Regions from separate parts of the Endothiovibrio diazotrophicus genome, predicted to be linked through region 1. Evidence: predicted binding sites of a transcription regulator. Region 1 holds the regulator's gene; each other region holds the start of a gene.
What was found. Region 1 encodes FliA, which starts transcription of late flagellar genes. Its sites were predicted from a motif close to GCTAAAGTTNNNNNNNNNNCNGCCGATA; they were not measured.
Positions count from the first base shown of each region.

Region 2: the regulator FliA is predicted to act here: its motif matches at 1,946-1,973, upstream of ACYQ2W_RS23265 (methyl-accepting chemotaxis protein).
Region 3: the regulator FliA is predicted to act here: its motif matches at 3,202-3,229, upstream of ACYQ2W_RS02830 (methyl-accepting chemotaxis protein).

Region 1 covers NZ_BAAHXB010000010.1:13,737-18,926, reverse strand. Annotated here, with positions in the region: gene ACYQ2W_RS04610 (chemotaxis protein CheA) at 1-1,390, opposite strand, end outside; gene ACYQ2W_RS04605 (protein phosphatase CheZ) at 1,403-2,179, opposite strand; gene cheY (chemotaxis response regulator CheY) at 2,217-2,588, opposite strand; gene ACYQ2W_RS04595 (RNA polymerase sigma factor FliA) at 2,719-3,462, opposite strand; gene ACYQ2W_RS04590 (MinD/ParA family protein) at 3,459-4,343, opposite strand; gene flhF (flagellar biosynthesis GTPase FlhF) at 4,336-5,190, opposite strand, start outside.
Region 2 covers NZ_BAAHXB010000144.1:1,194-6,383, reverse strand. Annotated here, with positions in the region: gene ACYQ2W_RS23265 (methyl-accepting chemotaxis protein) at 1-1,831, opposite strand, end outside; gene ACYQ2W_RS23260 (c-type cytochrome) at 2,067-4,244, shown strand; gene ACYQ2W_RS23255 (hypothetical protein) at 4,251-4,580, shown strand; gene ACYQ2W_RS23250 (methyl-accepting chemotaxis protein) at 4,611-5,190, opposite strand, start outside.
Region 3 covers NZ_BAAHXB010000005.1:97,648-102,837, reverse strand. Annotated here, with positions in the region: gene ACYQ2W_RS02845 (EAL domain-containing protein) at 1-923, opposite strand, end outside; gene ACYQ2W_RS02840 (alpha/beta hydrolase) at 920-1,822, opposite strand; gene ACYQ2W_RS02835 (hypothetical protein) at 2,467-3,171, opposite strand; gene ACYQ2W_RS02830 (methyl-accepting chemotaxis protein) at 3,366-5,003, shown strand.

The sequences.
Region 1 (5,190 bases):
GATCGGCGGCGAGCACCACGTGACCGACCCGCTTCTTGCCGGCCGCCTCGCGCTCCTCGGGCCCCTCGACGCCGTGGTCGACGGCGTTGCGCACCAGATGGACCAGGGGATCGGCCAACGCCTCCACCAGATTCTTGTCCACCTCGGTCTCTTCGCCCTGGAGCTCCAGCTGGACCTCTTTCTTGAGGCTGCGAGCGAGGTCGCGCACCACCCGCGGGAAGCGGCCGAACACCTTCTTGATCGGCTGCATGCGAGTCTTCATCACCGCGGACTGGAGATCGGCGGTGACCAGATCCAGGTTGGCCACCACCTTCGAGACCTCGTCGTCGCCGAAGGTCGAACGCAGCGTGGACATGCGGTTGCGCACCAACACCAGCTCGCCCACCAGGTTCATGATGTCGTCGAGGCGCTTGGTGTCGACGCGGACGGTGGCCTCGGACTGATCCCCCGTCGGTTTGCCCCCGGTCGCCGGGCGGCCGGGCGGCGCCTTGGCCGGAGGCTTCGGGGGGGCCGCGGCGGCGGGTGGCGGCTCGGCCGGCACCGCAGCCGGGGCGGCCGGAGGAGCGGCGGGCACGGCCATAGTCGCCGTGGCGGTGGGCCCCTTCCCTTCGCCATGGAGCTGATCCAGCAGTGCCTCGAACTCCGCCTCGGTAATCTCTTCGGACCCCGCGGCGGCGGGCGCCGGGGCGGCCGGCTGCGCCGGCGCAGGAGGGGCCTCCTCGCCGACGACCGGAGTCGGCCCCCGACCCTCGCCGTGAAGCTGATCGAGCAGCGCCTCGAACTCCTCCTCGGTGATCTCGTCGGACTCCGCCGCGGCCGCCGGGGCCACCGGCGCGGCAGGGGCCGCCGCCGCGGGCGTTCCATCGAGCTGATCGAGCAGCGCCTCGAACTCCTGATCGGTGATGTCGCCACCCGCCTCGCCGCCGGAGGCCGGGGCCGCGGCAGGCGCCTCGGGCACCGCTGCCGGAGCGACGGGGGCGGGCGCAGGCGGCGGGGCGGCATTGGGGTTGAGCAGCCGCTCCAGATCACCGATCAACTGCGGTGTGGCGGCACTGGGATCGTTACCGCCACGTACCTCGTCGAACTGGGAATTGAGGACATCCAGCACCTGCAGGAAGATGTCCATCATATCGGCATCGAGGTGCAACTGCCCCTGACGCAGCAGATTGAAGACGTCCTCCGAACGGTGGCAGACGGTTACCAGATTCTCCAGGTTGAGAAAGCCGGCCCCGCCCTTGATGGTGTGGAAGCCGCGGAAGATCGCGTTGAGCAGGTCGGTGTCGTCAGGGCTCTGCTCCAGCTCGACCAACTGCTCATTGAGCCGTTCGAGGATCTCCCCAGCCTCGACCAGGAAGTCTTGAACGATGTCGTCTTCGAGATCAACCGCCATTATTTTTTATCCTCAGAAGCCGAGACTGGCGAGCAGCTCATCCACGTCGTCCTGACCGGAGACCACATCGCCATGATCCACCCCGGGTACCGCCGGCCCGTGGGCGCCCACCGTCTCCTCCGACGGCACCTCCGCCTCCACCGCCGCGGCAACCGGGACGGCGACGGGAGAGGCGACGGAGGATTGACCGGCCAGCCGGATGATCCCCACCAGACTCTCTTCCACGTCCTGGACCAGGGTGATGACCCGGCGAATCACCTGGCCGGTAAGATCCTGGAAGTCCTGGGCCATCAGCACGTCGGAGAGATTGCCGTGGATCCGCGAGGAGTCGCCGGCCACGTCGTTGAGGAAGGTCGCGAGATCGCGACTCAGATTGCGGAACTCCTCCGCCTTCATCTCCTTGCGCAGGAAACGCTCCCACTGCCCGGAGAGCTCGCCGGCCCGCTTTTCGATCTGCTCGGAGAGCGGCAGACTCTCCTCCACCGCGTTGAGGGTGCGATGGGCGGCCTGCTCGGTCATGGTGATGACGTAGTTCAGCCGATCCTTGGCGTCCGGGATATCCTTCTCCGCCAGATCGGAGAGGTGGGAGTCGAGGTGGAAGTTCTTCAGGGCGTCGTGAAGCTCGCGGGTCAGTTTGCCCAGCTCCTTGAAGATATTGTTCTCCCGCATGCGGTCGAGTTCATCGAGCAGACGGGAGATCTCGGGTTCGTTGCCCACTTCTATTTGGCTGACCAGGGAGCGCGCGCGCTCCAGGGCAAGCTCTTTATCGGACAGGTAAAGGTCGCTCATCCGGGTACCCTTCGCGATTCAGGGGGGCGGCGCGGGTTCAACCCATGCGCTCGAAGATTCGTTCGATCTTCTCTTTCAGGGTCTGCGCCGTGAAGGGCTTGACGATGTAGCCGTTGACACCCGCCTGGGCCGCCTCGACGATCTGCTCGCGCTTCGACTCGGCGGTCACCATCAGGACCGGCAGCTGCGCCAGCCTGGGATCGGCGCGCACCGCCTTCAGCAGATCGATCCCCTGCATGCCCGGCATGTTCCAGTCGGTCACCAGGAAGTCGAAATCCCCGGACTGGAGCATCGGCAGCGCGGTGAGCCCGTCATCCGCCTCGTGGGTGTTGTTGAAGCCGAGATCCCGCAGCAGATTCTTGACGATGCGGCGCATCGTGGAGAAATCGTCCACGATGAGGATCTTCATGTTCTTATCCAAGACAACCTCCGCTGGTGGATCGGTTCCACCTAACCGTCTGTTTGCTTTCGGCGGGCCGACGAATCGTCCCTCCAAACGAACGTTCGGCCCGGAGGCTTGATCTGCCGTTCAAGGAAGATCAAGCCTCCGGGCCGCTCAACCAGTCGGCGAGCCGCGCCCGCAGGCGGACCATCGCCTGGCCGTGTATCTGGCACACACGCGACTCGCTCACCCCCAGCACTTCCCCGATCTCCCGCAGGTTGAGCTCGTCGTCATAGTAGAGCGACATCACCAGTCGCTCCCGCTCCGGCAGGCCCCCGATCGCCGTGGCCAGGTCCTGCTGGAAATCGGCCTCCTGAATCCCCTCGTAGGGCGAGGGGAGGTGGCCCATTATCCGTTCCTTCTGCTCGGTCTCGCCGGTGGCGAAGATCTCGTCGAAGCTGAACACCTTGCTGTTGCTGGCATCGGCGACGATCTGGTGGTACTCGTCGAGGGAGATGCCGAGCGCCTCGGCCACCTCGCTGTCCTTGGCGTCGCGCCCCTTGGCATTCTCGATCTCGTGCACCACCTCCGCCACTTGGCGGGCCTTGCGATGCACCGAACGGGGGGCCCAGTCGGTCTTGCGGATGTCGTCGAGCATCGCGCCGCGGATGCGGATGCCGGCGTAGGTCTCGAAACTGGCCCCCTGACCGGCATCATAGTTGCGCGCCGCCTCCAGCAAACCCACCATCCCTGACTGGATCAGGTCCTCCACCTGCACATTGGGTGGAAGGCGGCTGATCAAATGGTAGGCGATACGCTTGACCAGCGGCGCATGACGCTCCACCAGCTCATCGCGGCTGGCCGCTTTTTGCTGGGCAGCATACGTCGCGACATCCTTCATGGCAATAATTCCACGCCCTCCCCGGTTGTCGCGCTGATCAACCGTTCGACGAAAAACTCCAGATGGCCGCGCGCCTCGCTGGGCGGCGGCCAGCCGGCCACCCTCTGGGCGACGTTCCTGAACGCCGCAGCGGCCCGTGAGCGGGGGAAGGCTTCGACCACAGCCCGCTGTTTTTGCACGGCTTTCCGCAGGTATTCATCATGCGGGATTGTCCCGACAAAATCCAGCGTCACGTCCAGGAAGCGCTCCGCCACCCGGGAGAGCTTGAGAAACAGATCACGCCCCTCCTGGGCACTGCGCGCCATGTTGGCCAAAACGCGGAAGCGGAAGATGCCGTAGTCGCGATTGAGCACCTTCATCAGGGCGTAGGCGTCGGTGATCGAGGCCGGCTCGTCGCACACCACCACCAGCACCTCATGAGCCGCCCGGGTAAAACTGATCACCGCGTCGGAGATGCCGGCGGCGGTATCCACCACCAGGATGTCCACCGGCATGGAGAGCTCGCTGAAGGCGCGGATGATGCCGATATGCTCCGCCGGACTGAGCTCGGCCATGTGCTGGATGCCGGAGGTGGCGGGAATGATGTGCAGACCGGCCGGCCCCGACATCATGATCTCCTCCAGGGTACGTTCGCCGGCAAGCACGTGGGAGAGGTTGTAGCGGGGCTGCAGGCCGAGCAGCAGGTCGACGTTGGCCAACCCCAGGTCGGCGTCCATCAGCAGCACCTGCTGGCCCAGGGCGGCCAGAGCCACCGAGGTATTGACCGAGACGTTGGTCTTGCCGACGCCCCCCTTGCCGCTGGCCACGGCGATCACCCGCACCGGTTTGGGACGGGCGATGCGGCGCAGGCCGGCGGCCTGATCGAGCGGGATCTCAGACATGGAGCACATTCCCCGCATAGGCCATGGCCAGACTCTCCTCCTCCATCGCCTGGGCATTCTCCTGCATCATCATGACACCGCGATTGACCAGATTGTGGGCCCGCGCCGGGTGCATATCCTCCGGCACCCGCTGACCGTCACCGAGGTAGGCGACCGGCAAGCGATGGCGGATCGCCACCGAGAGGGCCCCGCCGAGGGTCGCCGCCTCGTCCAGCTTGGTAAAGATGCAGCCGGACAGCTCCACCTTGCGGAAGGCGCGGGCCGCCTGATCAAGGGCGGCGGTCTGGGCGGCGGCCGAGAGCACCAGATAGCTCTTCACCGGACCGACGCCGCGAAGCGTGGCGGTCTGCTCGGAGAGCCGCATGTCGCGCTGGCTCATGCCTGCGGTATCGATCAGCACCAATTTCTTGTCCTTCAACTCCGCCAGGGTGCTACGCAGTTCATCCCGGTTGCTGGCCACGTGGACCGTGATACCGAGCAGACGGCCGTAGGTCCGCAGCTGCTCGTGGGCACCGATCCGGTAGCTGTCGGTGGTCACCAGGGCCACATGGCGGCGGCCGTGACGCAGGGCGAAACGGGCCGCCAGCTTGGCGACGGTGGTGGTCTTGCCCACGCCGGTGGGACCCACCAGCGCCACCACACCGCCATTTGTCAAAATATCGTCACCGGTCACCTGGAGCTGCGCGGCCAACCGGGCCAGCCCCTGACGCCAGACGTGGTCCGCATCGGCGTCCGAAGGCACCATTGCGGCAATCTGCTTGCTCAGCGGCACCTCCAAACCGAGGGTCATCAGCCGCTGGAGGAGGTCGGCACGCACCGGCTGCCCCTCCTTCAACTCCCGCCATGC
Region 2 (5,190 bases), on a different contig from region 1:
CGTTGATCGCATCGACCGCGCCGGCGATCCGCTCCAGCGCGGCACCCGCCTCGCCCACCTGACGCACCCCCTCTTCGGCCCGCTCGCGACCGCCGTTCATCGCCGCCACCGCGTTGCGCGAGCCGGCCTGGAGCTTCTCGATCATCTGCTGGATCTCGGCGGTGGACTCCTGGGTGCGCGAGGCCAGCGTGCGCACCTCGTCGGCGACCACCGCGAAACCGCGCCCCTGCTCGCCGGCCCGCGCCGCCTCGATCGCGGCGTTGAGCGCCAGCAGGTTGGTCTGTTCGGCGATGCCGCGGATCACGTCGAGGACGGTGCCGATGTTCTCGCTGTCGCTCTCCAGTTGGTGGATCACCTCGGCGGCCTGCTCCACCTCGCCGGCCAGACCGTTGATGGTGTCGATGGTGCGCTTCACCACCTGGCGTCCGTCGACGCTGGCGCCGTGGGCCTCCTCGGCGGAGCCGGCGGCGCTGGAGGCGCTGTTGGCCACCTCGCGCACCGTGCTGCTCATCTGGTTCATGGCGGTCGCCACCTGGTCGGTCTCGTTCTGCTGGCTCACCAGGTTGGCGCTGGTCCGCTCGGTGACCGCGGAGAGCTGGCCCGCCGCGGCGCTCAGCCGCTCGGTGGCGCCGCTCACCTCCACCACGGTGGTGCGGATCTTGCCGACGAAGCGGTTGAAGCCGCCGGCGATCCGGGCGATCTCGTCGTCGCCCTTCACCGGCAGCTCCACCGCCAGATTGCCCTCCCCCTGGCCGATGTCGTCGAGACGGGCGGCCACCTCGCGCAGCGGGGCGGATATGGAACGGCGGGAGAAGAGCAGCGAGAAGGCGGCCACCGCCAGGCCGAGGAGCAGCGATGAGCCGATCAGCACGATGACGTAGTTCTCCGCCGCGGAGACGTTCTCCTCTTCGCCCTCGACGGCGGCGTCGGTGACCACCTCCAGCTTCTCCAGCCCGTCGAGCAGGGTGCGGGTGACCTCGTTGAAGCCGTCGCCGGCGGCGGTGAAGGCGAGGTAGGCGGCGAGGGCGGCGTCGAGGGTGCGGTGGTGCTCCAGGCGCAGCTCCTCCAGCACCTCGCGGTAGGGGCGGCCGCTGAAGGGGCCGTTCGCCACCGGCTGGGCGAAGGCCGGCAGCGCCTCCACCTCGGCGAGGCTGTCGTCCAGCTCGCCCCCTTCGCGGGCCAGGGCGGCGCGCACCTCGTCGAGGCCCATCTCGCCGTCGACCAGGGACTGGTAGCTGTGCAGCCGTCCGAGCAGGGCAATGCGCGACTCCATCGAGCCGTCGGCGGCGCTCCAGCGGGGGGCCAGTTGGTTCCAGTCGAGCACCGCCTCGGGGTTGGCGGCCAGCTCTTCGATGGCGCGGTCGCCCACCGCCTCCACCTCGACCATGAAGTCGACGAAGAGACGGGCGTTCGCCTTCATCGCTTGGAAGGCGGAGACGTAACCCCGGGCCGCGTCGGTCAGCCCCTGCTTGGCCCGGTCGAAGGCACCCATCGCCTGCTGGATCCGTTGGGCGTCGGCGGCGGGGACCTGGCCGGCGGCGATCAACCGGCCGAAGGCCTGGCGCACGTTGCCCTCGGCCTCGCCGACCCCCTCCGGCAACCGATACTCGCCGCCGAGGGCGGCGGCACGCATGCCGTCGAGGAGGATGATCTGGTGCTGCACGCCGATGGTGGTCTCCATCGCCCCATCAGCGGTATCCCAGGCCGGGCCCATCAGGTAGCGCACCGAGTCGCTGAGGCGGGAGGCGGAGAGGTACCCGGCGCCACTGGAGAAGAGCAGGGCGAGGGTCATGCCGGCGAGGCCGACGGCGATCTTCTGCGAGATGTTCATGGGCGGCTTCGTATTGATTTTCCGGTGACTCGTTTAAGGAGTATGGGGCGGGTCCGGGAGTGGACAACCCCGGGTGAACCCCTAGGAGCCTGTCGGACTATGGATGAATCTTGGAATCGGCAGCCGGGGTATTCCCTTTATCCCTACCCCGCCGTTTGATTCCGATTTTACCGACCCGGCGGCGGGCGCTGGTTAGAATGGCTCACATTGGCCATCAACCAGGGAAGACCACCGCATGCCCCGTCCTTTCGCGCTGCTCCTCGCCGCCGTCCTCGCCGGCACCACCCTCACCGCCACCGCCGAACCGGCCCGCTGCGACAACCCCGCCGCGGCGATCCGGCTCACCGACGAGGCCAGCTGCTACCAGGGCCTGCAACCGCCGCAGGTGAGCTGCCTGATCCCCGACGAGGTGGAGGGGGCGCTGGGCCAGGAGAACTACAACACCGTGCAGCGGGCCAGCGACCTCTTCTCCTGGCAGCAGTTCATCGCCCTCAACTGGCCCGCCTCCCGCGAACATCGCGGCCGGCCCGCCGCCGGCAAACCGGTCACCGCCAAGGGGCCGCGGGTGTGGGAGACCTGGAAGGAGGGCTACGAGGTCTACCTCCCTGACGGCGCCCGCCCCGCCCCGTGGAACGAGCCCCAGCCGATGCCCGCCGCCTGCGGGAACGCCCACGGCAAGTGGCTGATGCGCACCGCCAAGGTGAGCGACGTGGTCGACCAGACCCTGCAGGCACTGCCCGCCGACGCCACCCTGAAGGCCGACCTGAAGGACCAGCAGGGGCGGCTGGTGCGCTACGAGATCCGCCTCAACCAACCGCTCTTCCACTACATCCGCGAGCACCGCCTCTACGACGGCCGGGTCCAGGCCAAGGCGGAGAAGATCGACTTCCCGCTGGGCAGCCAACTGGTGAAGGCCGCCTGGCGCGAGGTGGACGGCGACGACGCCGAATACTTCCTCACCCGCGATGCCTGCGTCTGCGACGACGACGGCAACGGCGATCCGGTCGACTGCGCGGTGGAGAAGATGGGGCTCGCCGGCTTCCACATCATGACCCGCACCGCCGCCGCGCCGCAGTGGATCTGGTCCACCTTCGAGCAGGTGGACAACACCACCCGTATCCACCCGGCGGTGGAACCGCTCAACGACCCCGACTGCCGGCCGGAGCGCTGCCCGCAGAACGTGCAGACCGCCGACCACATCCCCAACCAGCTCACCCGGGTGATCCCGGTGCCCGACCAGGCGCCCAACTGCGCCCGCACCGATCTGGCGGCGGACAACCTGGCACTGCTCAACCACGACGTGCAGAACGACCCCAAGCTGCTCGACTCCTTCCTCCGCTACTACGAGCTGGTCGGCACCCAGTGGCCCATCGACGGCAGCAAGGAGCCGGTGAAGACCGCCTTCGCGGTGCATCCGGAGCTGCTCGGCAACACCACCATGGAGAGCTTCTCGCAGAACACCTCCAGCTGCATGGGCTGCCACGTGATGTCGCGCACCCTCAACCCGCAGAAGTACGTCAGCGCCGACTTCAGCTTCACCCTCAACAATGCCAAGCCGACGCCCCCCGGCGCCCGCTGCGTCAACGTCGAGGCCTCCGGCTCGTGCAGCGACGACATCGTCGGCCCGCTGCCCGAGAAGCCGCGCGACGAGTGGGAGCACAAGCACTGGGATGAGATCCAGCTCGGCTATCAGGTGACCACCCGCACCTACGAGGTGGTCGGCACGCGCAACGTCGGTAACCGCCTGCACTGCGAGAGCTGCCACCTCAACGCCGGCGGCAACCCCGCCGCCTCCTGGTGGGTCGACGTCGAGCGGCGCTATCCAACCACCTCAGGCACCACCCTGCAGGAGCGGATCAACGGCTGCTTCGAGCGCAGCATGAACGGCTACCCGCTCTGCTCCACCGCCGACGGTCCCGCGGCGTGCGACCGCAACCCGGTGATGGTGGGACTGACCACCTACATGGAGTGGCTCACCCGCGAGTACCACAAGACCCACTTCGAGCCCACCGACATCTCCGGTTTCGCCGGCAGTCTGGAGGGGTTCGGCGACGCCGCGCGCGGCCGCGCCATCTACACCCAGAAGTGCGCCTTCTGCCACAACAATGCCGGCCAGGGGCGCTACGAGCACGACACCTACTTCCGACCCGCGCTGTGGGGGCCCGACTCGTTCAACGCCTGCGCCGGCCTGGCCGCCGCGCCGGTCAAGGGGCAGGTGTCGATGCTCGCCAACTTCCTCCAGGGGAACATGCCCTACACCAGCGGCGGTATGCTCACCGGCACCGAGGCCGACGACCTGACCGCCTACATCAACACCCAGTGCCGCCCCGGCAAGGGGGGGGTCGGTCCCGACGGCGAGGTCTGCCCGCCGGCTCCCGGCTGCGTCGATGGCGTGCAGGTGCCGCTGCCCTAAGCGCGAATGAAACCGACAGACCGGGATAAATGGGACGACCGGTACCGGGAACGGGAGGTGGCGTCGGCGCGGGCGGCGGAAGTGCTGTGCGACCATCTCCATCTGGTCCCGCGAAGCGGGAGCGCCCTGGATCTGGCGTGCGGACTGGGCGCGAACGCCCTGCTGCTCGCCGCGCGGGGGCTGGCGGTCGAGGCGTGGGATCGGTCGCCGGTCGCGGTGGAGAAGCTGGCGGCGGCGGCCCGCCGAGGCGGGCTCGATCTCCACGAGGAGGGGCGGATCGGCGACCTCGACGCCGGACTGCGCAACGTCGCCCAGCTGATCGCCCGGCGACCCTGATCGCCGGCCCGCCCCGGACGCCGCCGCCGATCACAGACGGAACTGCCCGACCAGCCCGGAGAGGCGCGTCGCCAGCGTGGAGAGCTCGCCGCCGGCGTCGCTGATCCCGCGGGCGTCCCGCTCGGACTCGGCCACCACCTCGGCGATGGCCATCAGATTGCCGTCGACGTCCCCGGCCAGCCGGTGCTGCCCCTCGGCGGCGGCGCGGATGTCGCCGTTGAGGCGGTTGATCGAGGCCACCGCCTCGGTGATGGCGGTGAGCGCGCCGTTCACCTCGGCGGTGCGCCGCACGCTCTCCTCGGCCCGCTCGCGCCCCCGCGCCATCACCGCCGCGGACTCGGCGGCGCCGGCACGCAACCGCTCCACCAGCGCCTGGATCTCGCGGGTCGATTGCTGGGTACGGGTGGCCAGGGTGCGCACCTCGTCGGCGACCACCGCGAAACCGCGTCCCTGCTCGCCGGCGCGCGCCGCCTCGATGGCGGCGTTGAGCGCCAGCAGGTTGGTCTGCTCGGCGATGCCGTTGATCACGTCGACGATGGTGACGATCTCGCCGCTCTCCTCGGCCAGGCGCACGATCACCCCCGCCGCCGCCTGCACCTCGTCGGCCAGC
Region 3 (5,190 bases), on a different contig from region 1:
TCCAGCTCCTCCTGGTAGTCGTTGAGGGAGCGGCGCACCGCCTCCAGTTCGCTCAGCCGCAGCGACCAGTCTGGCGGCGCGGGCAGCGGACTGGCTCCACGGCCGCGGCGCAGGGTGTCGATGTGGTTGGCGAGCAGCGACAGCGGGCGTTGCAGCAGCCGCACCACCAGCAGGTAGTAGAGGGAGCCGAGCAGCAGCGCCGCCACCACCAACTGCCCTACGGTCTCGCGCATCACCCGTTCCAGGGCCACCGTCTCCGGCAGCGGCTGGGGGCGAACCACGATCCAGCGGGCCAACTCGTCGGCACCGTCCAAGGACCACCACCCATCGGACGCCGGACGCCCCTCCGGATCAATCAGCGTCAGGCGGCCGACGTCGGCGTGGCGGAAGCGGTTGAGGGCGGGCAGCGCGGCGGAGAGGCCGGCCTTCAGCCCTGCGTGGCCGATCACCCGCCCGTCGTCGAGTCGCACCGGAGCGAACAGGTAGAGGGCAGGGCCCTCCGTTTCACGCCGCAGCAGCAGTTGCCCCGCGGGCAGTTGCTCCGGCATCCGCGCCGGATGGGCCTCCAGCGCCTCGCCGTCGACGTCGTAGAGCTCCAGGTCGAGGACGAAGGGGGCGAGCCGTTCCACCTTCAGCGCGCGGTTCTCCCGCCAGTAGCCGTAGTAGGTGGGATCAGCCAGTTGCTGGCGGGTCTCGTCCCAGCGGGTAAGGTTGGTGAGCTGGCGCTCCAGGGCGTTCAGCGTCACCGCCGCCGCCCGCTTCACTTCCTGCGCCGCCGCCTCGCGGTTGCTCTCGGTCGCCACCCGCTTCACCTCGCCCATCCGCTCCAGCATCCAGCCGCCGATGCCGCCGGAGGCGACCAGCGCCAGGGCGATAAAGAACAGCAGGTAGACGTGGCTGGGCAGCGGCGGCAGGCGGATCACGGCCCCTCCCCAGCACTGCGCCGCGGCAGCGCGGCGAGCGCGCCGAGCAGCGCCTCGTGAAGATCGAACTCGTAGCCGCCGGAGAAGAAGTGGCCGGCACCGGGGATCAGCCGCACCTGCCCGCCGGCGGCGCTGACGCGGTCGATCCAGCCGGGGGCGAGCTGGCGGTCGGCGCCGCCGAAGATCAACGTGGCCGGCACGTCGAGCCGGTCGAGTTCGGCCTCCAGACGCGCAGCGTCCTCTTCGATATAGGAGAGGTAGGCATCGGGCGGGGCGAGGTAGTTGCCGTCGCAGAAGGAGAGGTGGTATTGGCCGAGCCCCTTCCGCCCGGCCGCTGCCCACTCCCGTGCCTGGCTTCGCTCCCCGGGGGTGAAGTCGGGGTACTCCCAACCGCCGAAGTGGCCCATGCTGATCAGCACCAGGCCACGCACCGCATGGGGTCGGGCGGCGGCGAAGCGCAGCGCCCGCAGGGCGCCGCTGGAGTGGCCGGCAACCACCACTTGACGGTGCCCCGCCAAGTGCAGCCAACCGACCCAGGAGGCCAGTTCGCCGTCTCCATCCCCCAGACGGTGGTTCTGGATCGCGTCACAGGGGAGGCTTTCACGGCGCTGGTCGATGCCGAGGGTGAGGGTGGGGGCGAGCACCGGGTAGCCGGCATCGCTCAGCTCGTCGGCCAGGGACTGGATGATGCCGAAGTGGTGGGTCTGGAGAAAACCATGGAGCAGCAGCACCGCCGGCCGATCGGCATCGCCGCTGCGGTAGTCGGCCAGCGCGACGCGACCGTTGGGCATGGAGAGGCCGACCGGCTCCGCCACCGCCGACGAGGCCGAAAACAGGAGCAGCAGCCACAACAGCCACTCCGCCGGAAGCGGCCGGCGACCGGTCAAGGGAGGGATCACGATCGGCAAACCTCGACGGTCGAAAGCGGGACGCGACCCGTTGCCACGCCCTTCGGTTTTTACCAGCGTATTACCGATTCGCATTTCCAACAAGGAGGGAAAACACCGATGCCGCGGGGGTCCTTGATACGGGTCAAAACAGAGCGCGGTGGAGGCCGGGGGGGGGGACTGGGGTCGTCGGGCTGTCCGCTGCCACCCGTTTCATGGGGTGGCTCCACCTGACGCTATTTATTTGACACGAAGGACACGAAGGGGAACAGGGCTGTCAGCGCCGTGCCTCACGGATTTGGCTGGTCTGGCCTCCATCGCCTGCAAAGAAAGGCCGATGGGTACACGATATCGAAGCTCCCCTGCCCACGCTGCCCCCGTTCAACACGGCGCCCGCGGGGCGCCCTATAGGGCGCCCCGCGGGCGCCGTGTTGAACGGAACTGCCGGCAGAAAAACACGCGAGGAAAAACAAACGACACGCGAGCATTTCAACCCTTCGTGTCCTTCGTGCCTCTTCCTTCGTGCCTCTTCCTTCGTGCCCTTCGTGTTGAAAAGCGCCGCCAGGAAGAACCCCACGGCAAAGGGTCGGCACCGTCGGGACAGGTCGAAGGAAAGAGGCCCTCACCCCCTTGTGTCTCCGCCCACCGCAGGAAGATCAATGGGCCGCCATCTTCGCCCTCACCGCCTCCTTGTCGAACCACCAGCGCTCGCCGATCATCACCTCGAGGATCTTGCCCAGGTTCTTGAACAGCACCGCCGGGTCGTTGAGGTTGTACATCTCCAGCCAGACGTCGAGGGTCGCCTGGTCCTCGATGTTGCGGTGGCGCTTGGCCACCCGACCGACGATTTCGCTGGTGAGGAATTTGAGGTTCTCCCGCTCCTGACCCTCGGCGTGGACGTCGGCGATGTAGTGGGCGGCCATCGCCGCCACCGCGCCGCCGTCGGAATCGTCGGGGGTCTCGTCGACCACATGATGGAGCAGGTTGATCACCGTCTCCGGGCGCACGCTGAAGGTGATGCCGAGCCAGATCCCGATGCCGAGCGCCGGGATCGACTCCCCTTTTTCGCACTGATAGAGGATCTCGCAGCTCTCCACCGCCTCCTGCCACGCCTCCAGGGCGACAAAGACGTCGAATATCGCCCGCGCGGTGGTCCACGCTTCGTCGGTGCGGCGCAGGCCGAGCAGTGCGGTGGCGATCTCCAGTTGCACCCGCGCCCGCTCCAGAGCCCGCTCCTCGGGGATGGCCTGGAGCTGCGCCAGGTGGCCTTGCAACTCCTCGCGCAGCGCCGCGTCGGTCTGTTCGAAATCGCTGCCCTGGATCAGCTCCTGGACGTTCTTGGTGGAGATGTCGTCACTCATCGTAATAACCTATAAGACAAGTCGGAAATTGCGCAATTATTCCCGAGCGCGGCCGGAATGTCCATCGCTCGTCCCCCACCGTACCGCCCTGCCCCCCCCCCACAACCCGTCATCGATTCTTGACCCGCCTGTCACACTTCTCCTTCACCCTGTCCGCCCCGAAAGACGCTACGACGACCTCCCGGAGCCTCGAAATGTCCCCGATCCTCGGCCGCCTGTCCGTACGCGGACGCCTGATCCTGCTCAACGCTCTCCCCCTGGTCGCCCTGATCTTCGCCTCGGTCACCGCGGTGGGGTTGATGGGGCAGATCGAAGAGGGCGTGGTGCGCATCTACGACGACCGCGTCGTGCCCCTGAAGGAGCTCAAGACCATCGCCGACGACTACGCGGTGGCGGTGATCGACGCGGTCAACAAGACCAACGCCGGGCGGATGACCCCGCGCGATGCGATGGACGGCATCAGGCGGGCCCAGACGGAGATCGAGGCCAAGTGGAAGGACTACGTGGCCACCGAACTCACCCCCGACGAGGCGCAGCTTTCCCGCGAAGCGGAGCGGCTGTTCCGGGCGGCCAATGCCGACATCCGGCGCCTGCTCGATACCCTCGGGAAGCTGGGCGCCGACGGCCAGGGGCGATTGGCCGCCTTCGATGGGCCGCTCTACGACACCATCGACCCGATCAGCGCGAAGATCACCGAACTGGTCGATCTCCAGCTACGGGTGGCCGGGGAGGAGCGCGAGGGGGTGCGTATCCTCCACGACCGCTCCACCACCCTGTTCAGCGTGCTGGTTGCGGTCTCGGTGATCGCGGCGATGCTGCTCGGCCACTTCACCAAGAACTCCATCAACCGGCCGCTCAGCGCGCTGCGCGCCGCGATGGAGGAGACCGCCGGGCACTGGGACCTCACCCGCCGCGCCGAGGTGGAGGCCCGCGACGAGATCGGCACCACCGCCGAGGCCTACAACCGGATGCTGGAGGTATTTCACGGGTTGATCGGGCAGATCGGTGCCGCCACCGCGCAGGTGGCCAGCGCCGCCGAGGAGATGTCGGCGGTGAGCGAGCAGACCAACCAGGCGATCGTGGAGCAGCGGGGCCAGACCGAGCAGGCGGCCGCCGCCATGCACGAGATGAGCACCACCGTGCAGGAGGTGGCGCGCAACGCCGCCGACGGGGCCGCGGGCGGGGAGCAGGCCGCCGGCGAGGCCGAGCGCGGGCGGCGGGTGGTGACCGAGGTGATGGAGTCGATCCATTCGCTTGCCGCGGAGGTGCGCCGCGGTACCGAGGTGGTGCAGGCGCTGGAGGCGGAGAGCGACCATATCGGCGCCGTTCTCGACGTCATCCGCGGCATCGCCGAGCAGACCAACCTGCTGGCGCTCAACGCCGCCATCGAGGCGGCCCGCGCCGGCGAGCAGGGGCGCGGCTTCGCCGTGGTGGCCGACGAGGTGCGCACGCTGGCCTCGCGCACCCAGACCTCCACCGAGGAGATCCAGGGGATGATCGAACGGCTGCAAGGGGGCACCAAGCAGGTGGTGGTGGCGATGTCCGGCGGCCAGCGGCAGGCCGAGAGCACCGTCGAGCGGGCCGAGGCGGCCGGTCAGGCGCTGGAGGCGATCAGCCGGGCGGTGGCCGGGATGCGCGACATGAACACCCGCATCGCCTCCGCCGCCGAGGAGCAGAACACCGTGACCGGGGAGGTCAACCGCAACGTCACTCAGATCAGCGACCTCTCCCTCCAGACCGCCGAGGGTTCCCACCAGACGGCACGGGCGAGCGAGGAGCTGGCGGGCATGGCGAGTGAGCTGCAGCAACTGATCGGGCGGTTCAATGTGTGAAGGGAACGAGACGTGATCTTGCCAAGGCCCGGTTTCACGCCCCTCCCCGGCGCCGGCACAGCGTGCGAGGGAGCGTAGGTCGCCGCTACCGCGGCGACGCGAACGAAGGCACCTCCGAAAAACCTCGTACCGACCTTACGGGACGGGACGGAGTCCTCGGAAGCCGACCACACCCCCTACCCCCGCT